Regions from separate parts of the Thermosinus thermophiluss DSM 23256 genome, predicted to be linked through region 1. Evidence: riboswitches for the same ligand, from Rfam matches in the RefSeq annotation. Region 1 holds a riboswitch; the other holds the start of a gene.
The links. Region 1 has a riboswitch for S-adenosylmethionine ahead of BLQ99_RS07825 (vitamin B12 dependent-methionine synthase activation domain-containing protein). Riboswitches for the same ligand answer to the same signal wherever they lie in the genome.
Positions count from the first base shown of each region.

Region 1 (8,988 bases):
CGGCCGGAAACGGCATGAGCACCCGGGGCAAGATCCCGTGGACATAGGCAATCAGGACACCGTAATTGACAATGGGAACGCCTTTTTCCCGGGCCACGGCCAATCGGTACAGCATTTCCCGCCGGTTGAGCATACAGGCGCCGCAATGAACAATCAGCTGGTACTGTTCTAAATCGGTCGGAAAATTACCGCCGCTCACCCATTCAAACTTGAGCTCGCCGCCTACTTTCTGCTGCAGCCAGCGGGGTATTTTCACCGTGCCAATATCATCTTTCTGGCGGTGATGGGTGCAGCCTTCGGCGATAAGGACGCGGTCGCCCGGCTTCAGCCCGTCAATCGCCTTGGCGCCGGCCACCAGTGTCTCCAAGTCGCCTTTATAGCGGGCAAACAGGATGGAAAATGACGTGAGCGTCACGTCGTCCGGCGTGACGGCCGCCACGTGCTTAAAAGCCTGCGAATCGGTGACAACAAGCCGCGGCGGCTGCCTTAAATTGGCGAGAGCATCCGCCAGCTGCGTCTCTTTGACCACCACCGCGATGGCGTCTTGGTCAATAACATCCCGGATGGCCTGTACTTGCGGCAGAATCAGCCGGCCTTTGGGCGCCGCCGAATCGATGGGCGTTACCAGCACGACGGTATCACCGCCGGTGATCAGGTCGCCGAGAATCGGCGGTCCTTCCCAGTTTTCCGGTGCATGTTTAATCATCTGCCGCTTGAGCTCTTCCACCCCTTGCTTGGTTTTAGCGCTCACGGCCACCATCGGTATCGCTAACCGTTTGGTCCAATTCAACGTTTCCGCTGCCGCCGGCTGGCCCATATCAATCTTGTTCACCACACCGATGACCGGAATGTTGCGCTTTTTCAGTTCCGCAACCAACCCTTCTTCCCAGTCGGATACACCCGCCGCCTGGTCGATCACCATCAGGGCCAAGTCGGTCTTATTGAGAACTTGTAGCGTGCGTTCGACGCGCAGCGCTCCCAGTTCGCCTTCATCGTCGATGCCGGCCGTATCAATAATGACCACCGGGCCGATTGGCAGTATTTCCATGGCTTTGTAAACAGGGTCAGTCGTCGTCCCCGGCACATCGGAGACAAGGGCGATATTTTGATTGGTCAAAGCGTTAATAAGACTGGACTTGCCGGCATTTCGGCGCCCGAAGATGGCGATGTGCAATCTTGCTCCCCGAGGTGTGTCCTGCATAAATATCCTCCTTATTATTCCCTGTTTGGTCGCTTTTGCCAACACAAATTAATGTGAACAAAAACGCCGGTGCGCCTTTTACTGAAACCGTCAAGGAAGCTAAGGACGCAAATGGTTACGGTAATTATTCGAACCGCCGAGGACGCAGCGGCGCGATCGCATCGCGCTGAGAAAACCATAAAAATCCTTCACGGTTTCATTTTCTCCACGGTTCTCTTCCTCTTAACTTTCCACTTGCCACTTTCTTCTTACCCAATTCAATGTTTCACATGAAACAATTATTCTTATACAACGATTGGTCCCCGGCGGCGGGTAGCGGCCGCCTGCTGGTGCGATTCGGACAAAATGTCCAGGATACGGTCCAAATCTTCCATGCTGTAAAACTCAATCTCAATCTTGCTCTTCAGCTTGCCTGGCTTGATTTTTACTTGCGTCCCCAGGAGCAGTTTTAAGCGATCCTCGGCTTCCGCCACAAAAAATTCTTTTTTCTCGGGCTGCGGCTGCTTTTTCTTGCGCGGTGCACTGCTGAGACGTTTAACCAATTCCTCCGCATCGCGGGCCGATAAATCTTCGGCGATAATCGTCTCAGCCGCCTCAATTTGCAATTCTTCTTTATCTAACGCCAATAACGGCCTGGCCTGTCCCACTGTCAATGTTCCACGTGAAACATGCTCCTGGACCGCCGGGGCCAGGTTCAAGAGCCGCACCATATTGGCAATCAACGACCGGCTGCGGCCAATCTTGCGGGCCACTTCCTCCTGCGTCAGGCCAAACTCGTCCATCAACCGCCGGTAAGCATTCGCTTCTTCAATGGGGTTTAGATCCTGGCGCTGCAGATTCTCGATAAGGGCGATTTCCGTCATCTCCGCGTCGGTATAATCCCGTACGACCGCGGGAATGGTTTTCAGGCCGGCCAGCTGGGAAGCCCGCCACCGCCGCTCGCCCGCTACCAGCTCATAGCCGTTCATGGTCTTGCGGACGACAATGGGCTGCACGACCCCGTACTGCCGGATTGATTGCGCCAGTTCTTCGAGCGCCTCGGGATCAAATGTGCGCCGCGGCTGAAACCGGTTGGGGGTAATTTCTTTTATGGCAATTTCATTGACCGGCTCATCGCCACCGGCCGGCGTCGCCGGAAAAAGGGCATCCAAACCGCGTCCCAGGCCACGGGCCTTAGTCATCGCCAATCACCTCTTTCGCTAAGTCAAAATAAACTTCCGCCCCTTTCGATTTCGGGTCATATTTGATGACCGGCTTGCCGTGACTGGGGGCTTCGCTTAGCCGCACATTGCGGGGAATAATGGTCTGATATACCTTATGGCGGAAATGATTTTTGACTTCATCCACAACCTGAATCGATAAATTGGTCCGAGCGTCAAACATCGTCAGCACCACCCCTTCCAGCGTTAGGATGGGGTTAAGGTTTTTCTGGACCAAGTTGATCGTATTCATCAGTTGGGTCAATCCTTCTAAAGCGTAAAACTCGCATTGGATGGGAATGATAACTGAATTGGCCGCCGTTAAGGAGTTAATGGTCAGTAACCCCAGCGACGGCGGACAATCAATGATTATATAGTCATATTTATATTTCACTTTATCAAGGGCCCGCTTCAGCTTCGTCTCCCGCGACATAACCGATACCAGTTCAATTTCGGCGCCGGCCAGTTGGATGGTAGCCGGCAGCAGCACTAGATTAGGGATTTCGGTCGGCAGCAGCAGGGTTTCGACCGGGACATCGTTGATCAGGGCGTCATAGACGCAGTGCTTAATGCTGGCCTTATTGACCCCGAGCCCGCTGGTCGAATTACCCTGCGGGTCGATATCGACGAGCATCACCTTTTTCCCCAGCTCGGCCAGGCAGGCGCTCAAATTTACCGACGTGGTCGTCTTGCCGACACCGCCCTTTTGGTTGGCAATGGCAATAATTTTGCCCAATTTTTTCACCCCAGAGCATACAAAATAGCATCCAAAATTCTCCTTTCATTTCAACGCTCTTTTCTTAATATCCTGCAAAAATTTATTCGGAAACCGATAAAATGTAGTTTACATAATTAAATAATTTCGCCACGGCTCCGCTCCCCCTTGACACCGCTTGGGAAAATATTCTATGATGAAAAAAACCGCAAAGATAATCATGCCAATAAATTGGCACCACAAAGGCATGAAAACGGATAGTCTGCGGCGAATATTTAGCTTGCGGCTGGGCGACAAAAGGACGTTGCGCACTAGCGCTTTGAGCCTGACGCAAAGATTGTCCTCAATCATTTGGTGCATCACTAACTGTCACCTCCTATTGGAGAGTACGCAGGGTAGAATACATCCCTAGAGATGATTGCACCAGTCGCAAAATAAGGCCGCAGAAGGAGAATTAGAATGAGTAATAATGTCCAGGTAGTTTATGAGCGGTGTTGCGGGTTAGACATTCACAAACGTAAAATTGAAGCCTGTGCCTTGGTAAATGAAAAAATGCGACGCAACAGTTTCGGCACTACGTCAGAACAGCTGCATAAACTTGCCGATTGGCTTAAAAAACATGAAGTGGAAATTGTAGCAATGGAAAGCACCGGTGTCTACTGGAAACCGGTTATCAATGTTCTGGAAGCCGAAGGAATAAAAGCGATAATAGTCAATGCCCAACACATTAAAAATGTACCTGGACGAAAAACCGATGTTAAGGATGCCGAGTGGATAGCTTCGCTTCTTCGCCATGGACTACTAAAACCAAGCTTCATTCCCGAGCGTAGGCAACGGGAAATGCGCGAAATCACGAGGTTACGCACAGCAAAAATTCAGGAACGTGCCCGAGAAATTCAGAGGCTGCAAAAATTCTTGGAAGGCTGCAACATAAAATTATCATCAGTGGTAAGCGATATAAACGGCGTAACGGCTAAAGAAATCATCAAAGCAATTGCTGCCGGTGTAAACGACCCGAAAAAACTGGCTGAATTATCCCGTGGCCGGTTGAGTGCTTCCCAGGAAGAACTTGAAACTGCCCTAGACGGAATAGTAAGCCCTGATATTCGCACTCTAATCCAGATCCAACTTGAAGCTATTGAAGCCTTAGATAAACAAATAGCATCACTAGACTTGATGATGGAGCGAATAGAACGAGAAGACGAAAATTTTAAGGAAGCCCTGGAGCTAATAGATACAATCCCTGGAATAGGGAAACGGATTGCCCAAGTAATATTGGCAGAAATAGGACTTGACATGAGCCGGTTTCCAAGCGACAAGCATATAGCCGCATGGTCCGGACTAGCTCCAGGGAATAACGAAAGTGCCGGAAAGCGAAGATCTGGGAAAGCTAAACCGGGCAATCCGCAACTTAGGTCGCAACTAGTTCAGGCAGCACATACTATAGCGCGGATGAAAAACTGTTATTTATCATCCTTATACCATCGAATAGCAGCCAGAAGAGGTAAGAAACGAGCTGCGGTAGCAGTAGCGCATGCAATCATTGTAGCCATATATCACATGCTGATTCGCAAGGAACCATATAAGGACCTTGGGGAAAACTATTTGTCGGAACAAATGCGTCGTAGCAAAATAAAAAGTTTAGTAAACCTTGTCAAAAACATAAAGAAACTGGACGACGATGTTCAATTCATTATTAGCGACCAAAGTATTCGGATAATAATTGGCGAAGAGGTTAAAGAGTTCTCAATGACAGGGTGATACACTAGAAAATCAGCTTTCTTTTGTACACCAGGCCTGTCAAAAAATAGATTTGTACAGGCTTAGTTTACTATTGCCTAAAATTGGGGTATGTCAGCTCTGTTGGCACACATCGTTTTCAGGGTAGGGCGCAAAGAACGCAAAGGGTATATCGGGCGCGACGCGTGCCGCGCCAAAAAATACTTAGCGCAACTTCGCGCTCTTCGCGAACTTTGCGGTTAAAAACTTATACTTTCTGATATAGTTAAAAACTATCATAACGTGAATACTCTTATCCAGAGCGGTCGAGGGACTGGCCCGATGACACCCGGCAACCGGCATTGCGCTTGGTGCTAATTCCTGCAGAATCTTATGGTTCTGAAAGATAAGAGGAAAGGACTGCGACCGGGCGCCCCCTTTCCTCTTGGAAAGGGGGTTTTTGGTACGCCTGTATATAACGCTCAGTTAACCAAAGTGGATATTAATGAAACACGGCGGTATGCCGGCCTGGCCCGGGCGGCCCGCTTTCCCGACGCTCTGCTCCGCCAGGCCTGCCTTGACGCTCAGGTCCTGGCCGTGCCGCGCGGGATCTGGCAGGTATATCCCTATTCACCGGCCGACGGCGTCATTCTCGCGCCTACTCCCCTTAGGCTTAGCGGCGCCAATATTGCCAACCACCTGGCCGGATCCGTACAAGTAGCCGTCTTGGCCGTCACCATCGGTGAAGCCATCGAAGCGGAAATCTCCCGCCGCTTTCGCCAAGGCGACGCGGCCGCGGCGCTGCTTCTGGATGCCGCCGGCACCACGGCGGTGGAAGCAGCGGCTGACCAGGTCAACGCGCTGATTAACCGGGAAGCGGCCCATCAGGGAATGACCGCGACCAAGCGGTACAGTCCCGGCTACGGCGATTGGGACATCACCGTGCAGCAGCACGTCGTGGCCCTCGCCGGCGGCGGCGCGATTGGCATTACGGTAACCGCTTCGTCCATGCTGATCCCGCGCAAATCGGTGACGGCCGTTATCGGCCTTAAACCCGGCAAACCAAACGGGCAGCCGACCTGCGCCGGCAATGTCTGCCTTACCTGCGGCCAGCCCAATTGTTTGGCCCGGCGTACATCATCACAGTGAAAGGATGAGCCACGATGATTTATCTTTTTGACGGCGCGATGGGCACGATGCTGCAGCAGGCCGGACTGACGCCGGGACAATGTCCCGAAGCCTGGAACTGCGAGCGGCCGGAGGTGGTAACCGCCATCCACCGCCGCTATGTTGAAAGCGGCGCCGCCATCATTGAAACCAACACCTTTGGCGCCAACCGCGTTAAACTATCCCATTACGGCCTGGCCCGCGACGTTGCCCGCCTCAATACCGCCGCCGTTCGCGCGGCCCGCGCGGCCGCCGGGCCCCACACCAAAATCGCCGGTTCCGTCGGCCCGACCGGCAAATTCATCGCCCCTCTCGGCGAACTCTCCTTTGACGAGGCCTGCGATGTCTTCGCCGAGCAGATTGCCGCTTTGGACGCCGCCGGCGTCGACTATATAATCATCGAAACCATTATCGACCTTCAGGAAATGCGCGCCGCGCTGCTGGCCGCCAAACAGACCACCCGCAAACCGGTCATCTGCCAGCTCTCGTTTGGTGCCGACGGCCGTACGGTCACCGGCACCGACCCGGCCACCGCCGCCATCGTGCTGGAAGCCATGGGCGCCGATATCATCGGCGCCAACTGTTCGCTCGGTCCGGCCCAACTGGTGCCGGTGGTGGAAGCCCTCGCCGCCCACACCAGCCGACCCGTTAGCGTCCAGCCCAATGCCGGCATGCCTGAACTGGTTGACGGGAAAACGCACTTTCCCATGGGTCCGGCGGAACTGGCTGCCTGGGCGCCACGCCTGATTGCGGCCGGCGCTAGCTATATCGGCGGCTGCTGCGGCACCACGCCTGAGCATATCAGGGCCATGGCTGAGGCCATCCGTCACCTGGGCGGCAGCGGTACTTCCGTCCGGACCGTAAGACAAGGCGTCGCCCTCACCAGCCGCAGCCGCACCGTTTGGCTGGGGCCGGGCCACCCGCCGGTTATTATTGGCGAACGCATCAACCCCAGCGGGCGCAAAGCCTTGGCCGCCGAAATCCGCTCCGGCAGTTTTCTGACCGTCAAGAAAGACGCCCTCGCCCAGGTGCAGGCCGGCGCCACCGTCCTGGATGTAAATATGGGCGTGCCCGGCATTGACCAGGCAGCGACCATGGGGCGGGCGGTACAGGAGCTGTCCATGCTGGTCGACGTTCCCCTGTCCATCGACACTACCGACCCGGCTGCCCTGGAGGCCGGGCTGAAAGCCTTCCCCGGCCGGGCGCTGGTCAATTCCGTGAGCGCCGAACCGGAACGGCTGGAAACATTCCTGCCACTGGCAAAAAAATACGGCGCCGCCGTCCTGTGCCTCCCCGTCGCTCCCGGCGGCGTACCCGCTACGGCCAACGAGCGGCTGGCCGTGGCCAAACAAATTGTTGAGGCGGCGCTCAAGGCCGGCCTGCGCCCCCAGGATTTACTCCTTGACGCCCTGGTTCTCACCGTCGCCGCCGAGGGACAGGCCGCCCGGGAAACACTGGCAACCTTGCGCTTGTATCGGGAGCATTTCGCCTATCCGGCCGTCATCGGCCTGAGCAATATTTCCTACGGTCTGCCGCGCCGCGACCTGATGAATGCCGCCTTCTGCGCCATGGCCCTGGCGGCCGGACTCGACGCGCCCATCCTTAACCCTTATGACCCGCTGATGCAGGACATGCTTGCCGCCGCAGGCGCCCTGCTGGGTTATGACGCAAACGGCAAAAGCTACAGCGAACGCTACGGGCGCGCGGCGGCGCCTTCACCGGCGGACCCGGCAGCGGAAGAAACAGGCGATAAGCTCGACCAAATCCGCCAGATGGTCATCCGCGGCGAAAAAGAAGCTGTCACGGCCGCGGTCCAGGCCGCCCTGCAGGCGGGCTATTCGCCCTTGGACATTACCGACCGGGCGCTGACGGCGGCCATGAACGAAGTGGGCGAAGCCTTTGGCGCCGGCCGCTGCTTTTTGCCCCAGGTGCTGCTATCCGCCGAAGCCATGCGGGCCGCCTTTGAAATAATCAAAACAACCTTGCCGCCCAATGCCGCCAGCCGGGGCACGGTAGTGCTCGCCACCGTCAAGGGCGACATCCACGACTTGGGGAAAAATATCGTCGCCACCCTGCTGGAAAATAGCGGGTTTACCGTCATCGACTTAGGCAAAGACGTAGCGCCGGAGGTGGTTGTGGCGGCGGCCCGCGAGCACGACGCCGACGTAGTGGGCCTGTGCGCCCTCATGACCACCACCATGCCCCAGATTGACGTTACCATCGCCGCCCTGCGCGCAGCCGGCTGCCGGGCCGCAACAATCGTCGGTGGCGCCGTCCTGACCGCCGAATACGCCGCCCAGGCTGGCGCCGATGCTTATGCCGCCGACGGCGTCGATGCGGTCAACAAAGTAAAAACCCTGCTGAAAAAGAGCCGCCATGCCTAGCCTTACCCTCAAACCAAGGTGTGTCAGTAGGTCTGACACACCTTTAATTTAGACAATAGTAAATTAAGCCTGGACAAATTCCTTTTTGCCAGGCTTGCATACATCAAAAGTAAAATTGCAAAAAAACAACAGCTGTGAACTAACATGAAAATATAGCAATTGTCAGAATTTCCAAAATATGTTATGGTAGTTAAAGATAAATCAGCGGGGTTGGCGATTACGGCGGGCCGGCCGCACAGGGAGAGGATGGCTGGGTATGGGAGTCGATTTACGGCAGGAGATTATCCGCATCAATAACAATCTCAACATTGGCATGTTTGGCACTGGATTGCGAAAGCAACGTGTTGTCATGGCCGATGACGACAAAATTTTGATCACGGCCGATCACAAACGGATACCGGTACTGTCAGTTTTGGATCAGCAGCAGCGTCATATTACTCGGGTTATCGACGCAGCAATTTTGGATGAATACAAGCGGCGCCTCAAAGAAGCACTGATTAACCAGCTGCAGCTTCCGGTCAAAGCCGTATTAAAGGATTATGACCCTGAACATGAACTGGCTATTACCATCATCATTTTGAGTCAGCCATTGGCCAAAGAAAT
Region 1 is NZ_FNBU01000010.1:94,171-103,158, forward strand. It holds gene hydF ([FeFe] hydrogenase H-cluster maturation GTPase HydF) at 1-1,201, opposite strand, end outside; gene BLQ99_RS07805 (ParB/RepB/Spo0J family partition protein) at 1,486-2,382, opposite strand; gene BLQ99_RS07810 (ParA family protein) at 2,375-3,136, opposite strand; gene BLQ99_RS07820 (IS110 family RNA-guided transposase) at 3,575-4,876, shown strand; SAM riboswitch class I at 5,145-5,247, shown strand; gene BLQ99_RS07825 (vitamin B12 dependent-methionine synthase activation domain-containing protein) at 5,330-5,983, shown strand; gene BLQ99_RS07830 (homocysteine S-methyltransferase family protein) at 5,998-8,385, shown strand; gene BLQ99_RS07835 (Na-translocating system protein MpsC family protein) at 8,642-8,988, shown strand, end outside.

Region 2 (8,988 bases), on a different contig from region 1:
GCATATTTGGTTCGTATGTTCGCGGGGAACAAAGAAAAAACTCCGATATAGACATTTTGGTTTCTTTTGATGGTCGCATCGGCGGTTTTCAATACATTGCTTTGAAACAGGAACTCTCTGAAAAACTTGGACGCAAGGTTCATATTTCGTCTAGGGAATATCTTAAGCCGCGTATCGGTAAGGAAATTGAGCGGGAAGTTATCTTCATATGACAAAACGAAAAAGAATCGAGCTGCGAAAAACGGAAACGGAAAAAGCCATCTTGGAAGCAAATCTAAAAAAAGAAAAAGACCGTCGTAACCGAGGATACGGTCAGAGGCTTGCTGAAGATGTTCCGGCAGTTCGTGGCCGAAAAAACATCCTGGAGGTCCGGAAATTCATCGGGAACTATATCGAGAAGGTAATTGTCTACAAAGACCACGTCGAAGTGGTCTTTTTCTTTTCCTGTGGCGACGTATGCCGGTCGGAGGCATATCACTTCAAGGTACATATAAAGCGCGAATAGAGATATACCCTTCTGTGTGTTAAGCGGAAGAGTGTATTTATTATCCTCTAACAGGATGAGATAAAATTTTCAGAATAGAGGAGGATTTTAGCATTTGTTTTATGAATACTATAGTATTCATAAAACGACATAAAACACCAATATGTGTGCAAATTTGTAAAAATAGCAATCAGCTATCTTGCTCCAAATGCTCCATGAATTGCACCAGCGAAATACCCAGTTCCCTGCAAATTTTCTCTATAGTTCGCAAAGACGGACTCTTAAGGCCCCTCTCCAGCTGGCTTATGTACGTGCGGTGCAATCCGACGTTTAAGGCAAAGTCTTCCTGGCTGATGCCCTTTGCCGTTCTTAACTTTTTCAGTACTTGGCCAAATTTTCTGTCTGTCATACTACAACTATATGCTAGGTAATACTATTGGTCTACAGACTATAGTATTCTACAGTTTTCGGAATATTAAAAAATAATGTCGGGTTTTAGTTATATTTTATTGAAGGAAACTTATATCTAAAAAGAATTAATATGTGAAAAGAATTAATATAAATAACTTTGTATCAGGTTGCGACTACGATTACCAGCGTTCTCAAGGAGCTGAAAAACAGGTACAGGCGGTCAATACAACAGCTGCCACCGAGGAGCAATATCGGCCTCCGTGGAAGAGATTGCGGCATCCAGCCAGGTTTTAGCCAAGATGGCCGAGGAATTTCAGACAGCGATTAGAAAGTTTACAATCTAGGAAGTGTGTTGTGTTTCGTTTGGAAAAATGGAAAGCATCATCAACCTTCGCGGCAAGGTATCTCTGTTCCGTAATACGTAAAAGGGAAGCCGCCTAAAGAGGGTGCTTCCCTTTTGCATAAACATTGAAAAGAGCAACTTGCGATGCAAATCTTTTCCAAGCCTAACACTATTCTTTGGGGTGAGTGGGGTATGACTGAGCTAAATGCCATTATCGAAGACATGAAAGTTTTAAAAAAATATTACAATAACGCCAGACTGGTTGACCCTTTACTCAAGAGAGTAATTAATTCTGATGGGACGCATAGCTCAATTTTTGAGACAGAACCAAATGCTGAGCCGTGCTATCAGTTTTGGGCAACTGGTCGTGTTTGTGCAAACTGCATTTCCTTGAAAGCGGCGTTAAACAACGCTACTTTTGCTAAATTCGAGGGTTGGGGCGATAAAATATATATGATTACTGCTTTGCCTATCCGTCTAGATGATCGGACTGTAGTGCTAGAACTGCTTAAAAATGTTACTAATCAGGATATCTTGCTAACTTTGATGGGTACGGTAAGTACTTTAACGGATATAAATCAGAAAGAGCAAATGAAAGCAATTTCCCCAAGATACGAAAAACACCTCGAAGATTTGGTAAGGCAAAAGACTGAAGCGCTGGAAAAGGCTAATAAGCAACTGCAAAAATATAGGATTCTGGCCGAACATGCGAAAGATATTATGCTATTTATTAACATGGATGGACGAATTATAGAAGCGAATGAGGCCGCAGTTCGTACCTACGGCTATACTAAAGAAGAGCTAATCTCGATGACTGTTGGTGATCTGCGGGAAAGCAGCACCAAACGTCAGATAGCAGCGCAGATGGCATTGGCAGATAAAGAAGGGATAGTATTCGAGACAGTTCATAAATGTAAAGACGGTCGGTTGCTTTATGTCGAGGTAAGTTCTCAGGGAACGACTATCGGCAATGAGAGGGTCCTCTTGAGTATCGTGCGGGATATATCGGATAGAAAGCAAGCCGAAGAACAGTTAAAGCACATGGCTACCCATGATTGGCTGACGGGTATTCCCAATAGGCACTATCTTGAAAAATATCTTGAGGAAACTGTGCAAAATGCAAAAAAGGAGACTACAGGTGCGCTTCTTTTTCTTGATATAGACAATTTTAAGGTCATTAATGATACGTTCGGACATGCCGCAGGCGATAAGGTATTAGTAGATTTGACGAAAAAACTAAAAGCGATTATTAGAAAAAACGATTTTTTAGCAAGACTTGGCGGCGATGAATTTGCCATTGTACTGCGTGGCGTAAGCGTCGAGGGGGCAAAAAGGGTAGCTAAAAAGATATTGGCGACACTAAATGAAGTCGAGTTTGCTGTGGATTTGATTGGCAACCATTGTAAGGTAAGTGTTAGTATCGGTATTACCATTATTGATAAGCTAACAGACACACAAAAACTCCTGGCCTATGCCGATGTGGCCTTATATCGGGCCAAAGAAGAAGGTAAAAATAGAGCGGTATCTATTGAAAACTGCGACGAGAAAATACGGCTATTTGAAACACATTCAACTGTAAAAAAGATTAATGACAGTTTGAGAGATAATCGCCTTGTTTTGCACTATCAGCCGATTATGTCAGAAGCTGGGATAAGTCATTACGAAGCACTGTTAAGAATCTTGGATTCTGATGGAAGAATTATTTACCCGAATGAGTTTATTCCTACTGCGGAGCGTTTTGGTCTAATGAGTCAAATTGACAGATGGGTCATTAATGCTGCTATGGAAGCATTGATGAAAAATCCTGAATTATCCATTTTTGTCAACCTCTCGCCTTCAAGTGTAGGTGATGATGAGTTACTTGACTTTATTGAATTTGGTCTTTTCAACAAAGGAATAAAGCCTGAGAGAATCGGATTTGAGATTACGGAAATTGCGGCAGTCAAAGATTTAATAAAGGCCCGGCATTGGATTAGCCACCTCAAAAAATTTGGATGCAAATTTGCTCTGGACGATTTTGGCGTAGGGTTTTCTTCGTTTACACATATCCAAATGCTACCTGTTGACTATATCAAAATTGACGGGTCGTTTATAAGGAACTTGGATAGTGACTTAACTCAAAAAGCCTTAGTACAAGCCATTAATACGGTAGCCCACACTTTGGGGAAAAAAACAATTGCGGAGTTTGTCGAAACCGAGATGATATGGCGAACTTTAAAGGAAATTGGGACTGATTTCGGGCAGGGATATTTCTTTGGTAGGCCTCGTCCAATTGATGACATATTAAAAATTAGCTTCTCATGTTTATGGCAGACTTATTTTGCATAGTTTGGCTGCCGAAATCTGCACGTATAAAATGCCGAAATTGAACAAAGTTTGCATAAACTTTGCATGGAGGGGCGGGTATGATTGGCTGTTCTAGCGGTGTTGCCTAAGCAACGCCGCGCAGCCTAAATATCATACCCGCAGAGGCTCCTTGTCAAGTTTATGCGGATGGATGAATAATTACTTAATTGCCGAAATCTGCATTTTTGGATTGCCAAATACATTCTCATGTGTTAATGAGTAGATGAACCAAATTTAAAGAGATTTGGTCAGCAACGTAATTAATTAAACAAAAAAGTGAATGGATACAACAAAGTAATTACAATCGCAATGAATTGGTCGAAACAATTTTGTATAAGGTGGTATGGGAAACAGTGCGGGAATGCTTAGATCTGTCGAGTGAGTTGAATGCCAGCCTTGCGGCTTTTCTCATCAAGACTATGCCGCTAGCTGTAATGATTGTAAATAACGAAGTTAGAGTACGGTGCATCAATGACGCAGCCATAAAATTTTTTTGTATTTCCAAAGAAGAAGCCCACCTGCAAAAGTGTGGAGAGGTCTTGAGATGCGTTAACGCTCGTGGTCCTGAGGGTTGCGGAGGATCACCCGGTTGTTTGAGATGCGTGTTGCGTAAAAGTGTACTCGAAGCTTTAAACGGACAAGTTGTATCTCGCAACAAAGGTATTTTTAATGTTATCCAAGATGGTGAGGTCAAGAGGCTAACCCTCTTGGTGACGGCAGCCCCAATACTATATGAAAACAAGCGAATGGCAATCGTGCTTACTGAAGATGTATCCCTTGTTACTCAGCTAGAGGGACTAATTCCAATCTGCTCGATCTGCCATCGTATTCGTGACGAACAGGGCAATTGGATAACCCTCGAAAAGTATTTAAAAACGCATTCTGAAGCGGAATTTACGCACGACTATTGTCCAGTGTGCAGTGATGAGATGCGCACCAAACACTCTTTGAGTAAAGAATAAGCAACTACTATTTTCTGCAGTATGAATTTCGTCGACACGGTAGAAAAACGCGGCAGAAGTTGAAGATGGCCTTTCCGCAACGCGTCGGCTGTGCTGCAACGCTTTTCATGCAGGTGGCTGTTTTTATTTGGCAGGGAGTGCGGCATTGAGCATGAATCGCATGCAAAAATACATCATCAGGCATTGATAGGGGCGTTTCTGCTCCTATTTTTGTTTTGGGTTGTAGGCTACTAGTGGAATGCCCGCAGTAATGCAAAATTGAACTAAAAAGTTGCTGGGACGGCATAGCAGTATTTGGGGCCGCTGGGCCCCTTGCAGTCATAAAATATATTGTAGATAGTGTGGCTAATAGCGAACAGGGAAAAAATCCGTATGATAAGGGGGAAAACTGGTGACACCCGATGAGTTTATTGCCTGGTTGGGACCCGTAGCTCAACGTGTTTGCCGCAAGTACGGCCTGCCTGCCAGCGTCTGCATCGCCCAGGGAGCACTGGAAAGCGGCTGGGGGCGGTATACAATCGGCGAGTATAACCTTTTTGGCCGCAAGGCCGTTGCTGGTGACAAGTCAATAACCATCACCACACAGGAGTATATTAACGGCGAATGGGTAACTATAAATGACGAATTCAAGGACTACGCCAGTCTGGACGAGGCCGTGGAGGACTGGTGCGTGCTAATGACTGAGGAGCCGGCATACGCTGACGCGCTGGCCATATGGCAAGAAACGCATGACATTGAGCAGTTTGTGTGTACGATGGGACGAATATATGCCACGGACCCGGAGTATGCGGATAAGGTGCTGGCGACGATCAGGGCGAACGACCTGACGTGTTACGACGAGCAAGCGGCCTAAAGTGATGTTTGATCTGCATACTAATTTCGAAAAGCTGTGTATATACTGCGGGCGGTCATTGTGGCCGCCGGCAGTATTTTTGCTAATCATTGGGTGGGCGAAAAGTTTTTCCCCAAGCAGCAACAGACGCCGCAAATCAGCGTGAACTTGGACGGAAAACCATCAAAACCCAGTGAGCCGCAAGCTGTATATATCCAGGGACAAAATACCAGTACCCGGGAAATCGTTTACGTTCCTAAAGAAACGGATCCCAAAACAGGCCAGCAAGAACGCACAAACGTCCAATTCGAGAAGCGGCAGGGTAAGGTCTATGTAAAAGTAAACGGCAAGGAGTTTGAAGTCCCTGCCGAGGTTAAAGAAGAAGCTAAGTTTGAAAAAGGCAAACTGGTTGTTACTGAAGAAACTGAAATTCGTATTAATATTACCGCCCCTAAGCCTACGCTGAATGTTGGCGTTGGCTGGTCGATGAACGGTCCGGCAGCGCAGGTGAATGGGCAACTGTGGAAATCGGTCAGCTGGTGGGTTTACGGAGACCGGAAGACGGTGGCTGGTGGAGTGCAGTTTCCAATAATGAAATAATTTCCCCTTAGGTTTCACTCGGTGGTTTCGGCTGCTTTAGGAACCTTAAAAAGGCGCAAGAGGTCATAAAAAACTATTAAAGACTACAATAGCGGCAAGTCGGAAACGCGCAATTGTTGAGGCGTGGCGATACATTCGGAACAATTGGGATGGAATATGGCTATTGACAGTGTTTATATCGGCGTGTTAATATCTAAAACAACCAAATAAGTCACTCTTATCCAGAGAGGTCGAGGGACTGGCCCGATGACACCCGGCAACCGGCAACGCAAGGTGCTAATTCCAGCAGGAGTAATCCTGGAAGATGAGAGGAGAGGTATACTAACATTCCTTTCCTCGGAAAGGATTTTTTGTTTGCCGCTGACCGATTAACAAAGAGTAGGGAGGAAATGGCCATGGCGGTTAGCAGTAACATGAATACACCCGACAACCTGCCACCCCGGGTATGGGAAAAGATTGAGGCGGCAATCCGCACAGTAGGATACGGTTCAATCACGATCATCGTTCAGGACGGGAGAGTCATCCAGATCGAAATAAACGAGAAAATCAGGCTGGTCTGATGGGAAAGGGGAAGCGAGATGGACGCGAAAACAAACGGGGTAAGCGATTTTAAGATCGGGGCTGTCAGGGCGGAAATTCTCAAGGCTCTCAGCGGTCTTCAGTACGGGCAAGTGGTCATTCAGATAAAAGACGGGAAAGTGACCCAGATCGATAGAACCGAGAAAAGGCGCCTACCGCGACTGGAAGGTGTGGACGGCGACGGCATCTGATTTCAGGCCAATCAGAAGACTACAATTAGTTTCATATAAACAATCACGCTTTTCAGGTGCCATTCGTCTGCGGCGCAAACCTGGGTGAGGCGCTGCGCCGCAACGGCGAAGGTGCGGCGATGAACCGTGCCAAGGGAGAGCCCGGTACCCCAATCTCAGCGAAGCAGTGCGGCACATACAGCCTGGTAATGGGCGAGATCAGGCAGCTCCAAGGCTGGCACCCGAAGAAGTGACGGCTTTTGCTAAGAATATAGCTGCATGGCGTGGGGTTCGAGGACCCGCGCGATCTGCTTGATGATTTGTTTGCGCCATGGCTAAAATAGAGCACGTTGACACCAATGGCTACATGTGGTAAACTTAAAAACAAGTAAATAACTCTGAGCTGATCAGTAAGACTGAAGGCTGAGGTAAAGTCCCACCGGGACTTTTATCTCAGCTTTGTTTTTTACTCTTAGTCACGGACCAACTATACCGCTGTTCCCGGTAGATCCTGCTGCCCGTGGTCGGAGTGGCTGGGCAGCGCGGTCATCGGTTACCGCACTGGCAGCATGAACCAAGTTCTTGACCTTGAGAATAAACAAAAAGCTTAGGAGGAAAACAAAAATGGCCAAAATAGCGACGAACTTGACAGATCTCATCGGCAACACCCCGCTTCTGGAACTGGGGAATTACAACAGAGCAAAGGGACTAAACGCCAAGCTCATCGCCAAACTGGAATACTTCAATCCACTGAGCAGCGTCAAAGACCGCATCGGTTACGCCATGATCAAGGACGCCGAAGACAAGGGACTTATCAATAAGGACAGCGTTATCATCGAGCCGACCAGTGGGAACACCGGCATAGCCCTGGCCTTCGTGGCCGCTGCCAAAGGCTACCGGCTTATCCTTACCATGCCGGACACGATGAGTGTCGAGCGGCGTAACCTGCTCAAGGCGCTGGGCGCGGAACTGGTGCTCACGCCAGGGGCGGAAGGAATGAAGGGGGCCATACGCCGGGCCGAGGAACTGGCGGCTGAAATACCCAATTCTTTCATACTCCAGCAGTTTAAGAACCCTGCCAACCCCGCAATCCATCGTGTCACGACTGCGGAAGAAATCTGGAACGACACTGACGGCCAGGTAGACATCTTCGTTGGTGGTGTTGGCACCGGTGGCACTATCACCGGTGTCGGGGAGGTAATAAAACAGCGTAAACCTTCTTTCAAAGTCGTCGCCGTTGAACCTTTCGACTCGCCCGTTCTTTCCGGCGGAAAACCCGGTCCTCACAAAATCCAGGGTATTGGCGCCGGCTTCGTGCCTGATGTCCTTAACGTGAAAATAATCGACGAGATTATCAAAGTCAAGAACGAGGAAGCTTTTGCCACCGCCCGCGAACTGGCAAAGACCGAGGGGCTGCTTGTCGGCATATCCAGTGGCGCCGCAGCCTTTGCCGCCACCCAAGTGGCTCAGCGCCCGGAGAATGCCGGAAAGACCATCATGGTGTTGCTGCCCGACACGGGGGAAAGGTACCTTTCGACGGCGCTTTTCCAGGAAGAACTGTAGCATATATTTATAGCGATTATGTGCGAGATATTTCAGAAGAAATGCGGCTCGTTTATTGAGTTACCCAAGATATGGATCATGACGGTTATTTAGCGGATAAGAAGACGCAGCGAACCGTTGGAAAATGCCTCGGAAATAATTGAATTGAGAAAATGACTGAGCTTAGGAAGCATAAGGTGTCAAAAACGACATTTTATGCTTCATTTTGTTATGCGACAGTATGCCAGACCTTAGCAAATTACAGGGCCTTACTCTACTCGATTATTTTATTTGTTTGCAGGTATTGCCAATGTTCGGATGTAATTTTACATTTTGGATATTTTCGCGATAGGAGGTCAGCAGTGTGGATAATGCAAGAACCGCGCAGGTAACGGAACGTGGTTTGACAATGCCGCAATTTTGGCAAGGCGCCAGGGACGCCGGGCCAATTATGGTAGGTGTTATACCTTTTGGCATTACCTGTGGTGTAATGGGATTGACAGCAGGGCTAACACCGCTGGAAACAGTGATGATGTCACTCTTAGTGTTTGCCGGAGCTGCCCAGTTTATTGGCATTACAATGATCGGGGCCGGCATCACCGGTTGGGGCATTATTGTGTTTACAACCTTATTGGTTAATTTACGCCATTTGCTGATGGGGGCTTCCTTGGCGCCATATCTGGTGCGACAGCCTTTATCGCTGCAGGTGCTGCTTTCTT
Region 2 is NZ_FNBU01000007.1:106,683-115,670, reverse strand. It holds gene BLQ99_RS06150 (nucleotidyltransferase family protein) at 1-212, shown strand, start outside; gene BLQ99_RS06145 (hypothetical protein) at 209-505, shown strand; gene BLQ99_RS15425 (helix-turn-helix domain-containing protein) at 675-893, opposite strand; gene BLQ99_RS06135 (putative bifunctional diguanylate cyclase/phosphodiesterase) at 1,431-3,566, shown strand; gene BLQ99_RS06130 (transcriptional regulator) at 3,938-4,546, shown strand; gene BLQ99_RS06125 (glycoside hydrolase family 73 protein) at 4,938-5,399, shown strand; gene BLQ99_RS06120 (hypothetical protein) at 5,460-5,978, shown strand; SAM riboswitch class I at 6,193-6,289, shown strand; gene BLQ99_RS06115 (YezD family protein) at 6,374-6,538, shown strand; gene BLQ99_RS06110 (YezD family protein) at 6,557-6,748, shown strand; gene BLQ99_RS15035 (hypothetical protein) at 6,805-6,981, shown strand; gene cysK (cysteine synthase A) at 7,352-8,290, shown strand; gene BLQ99_RS06095 (AzlC family ABC transporter permease) at 8,634-8,988, shown strand, end outside.
Region 2: another riboswitch for S-adenosylmethionine. It lies ahead of BLQ99_RS06115 (YezD family protein); the one in region 1 lies ahead of BLQ99_RS07825 (vitamin B12 dependent-methionine synthase activation domain-containing protein).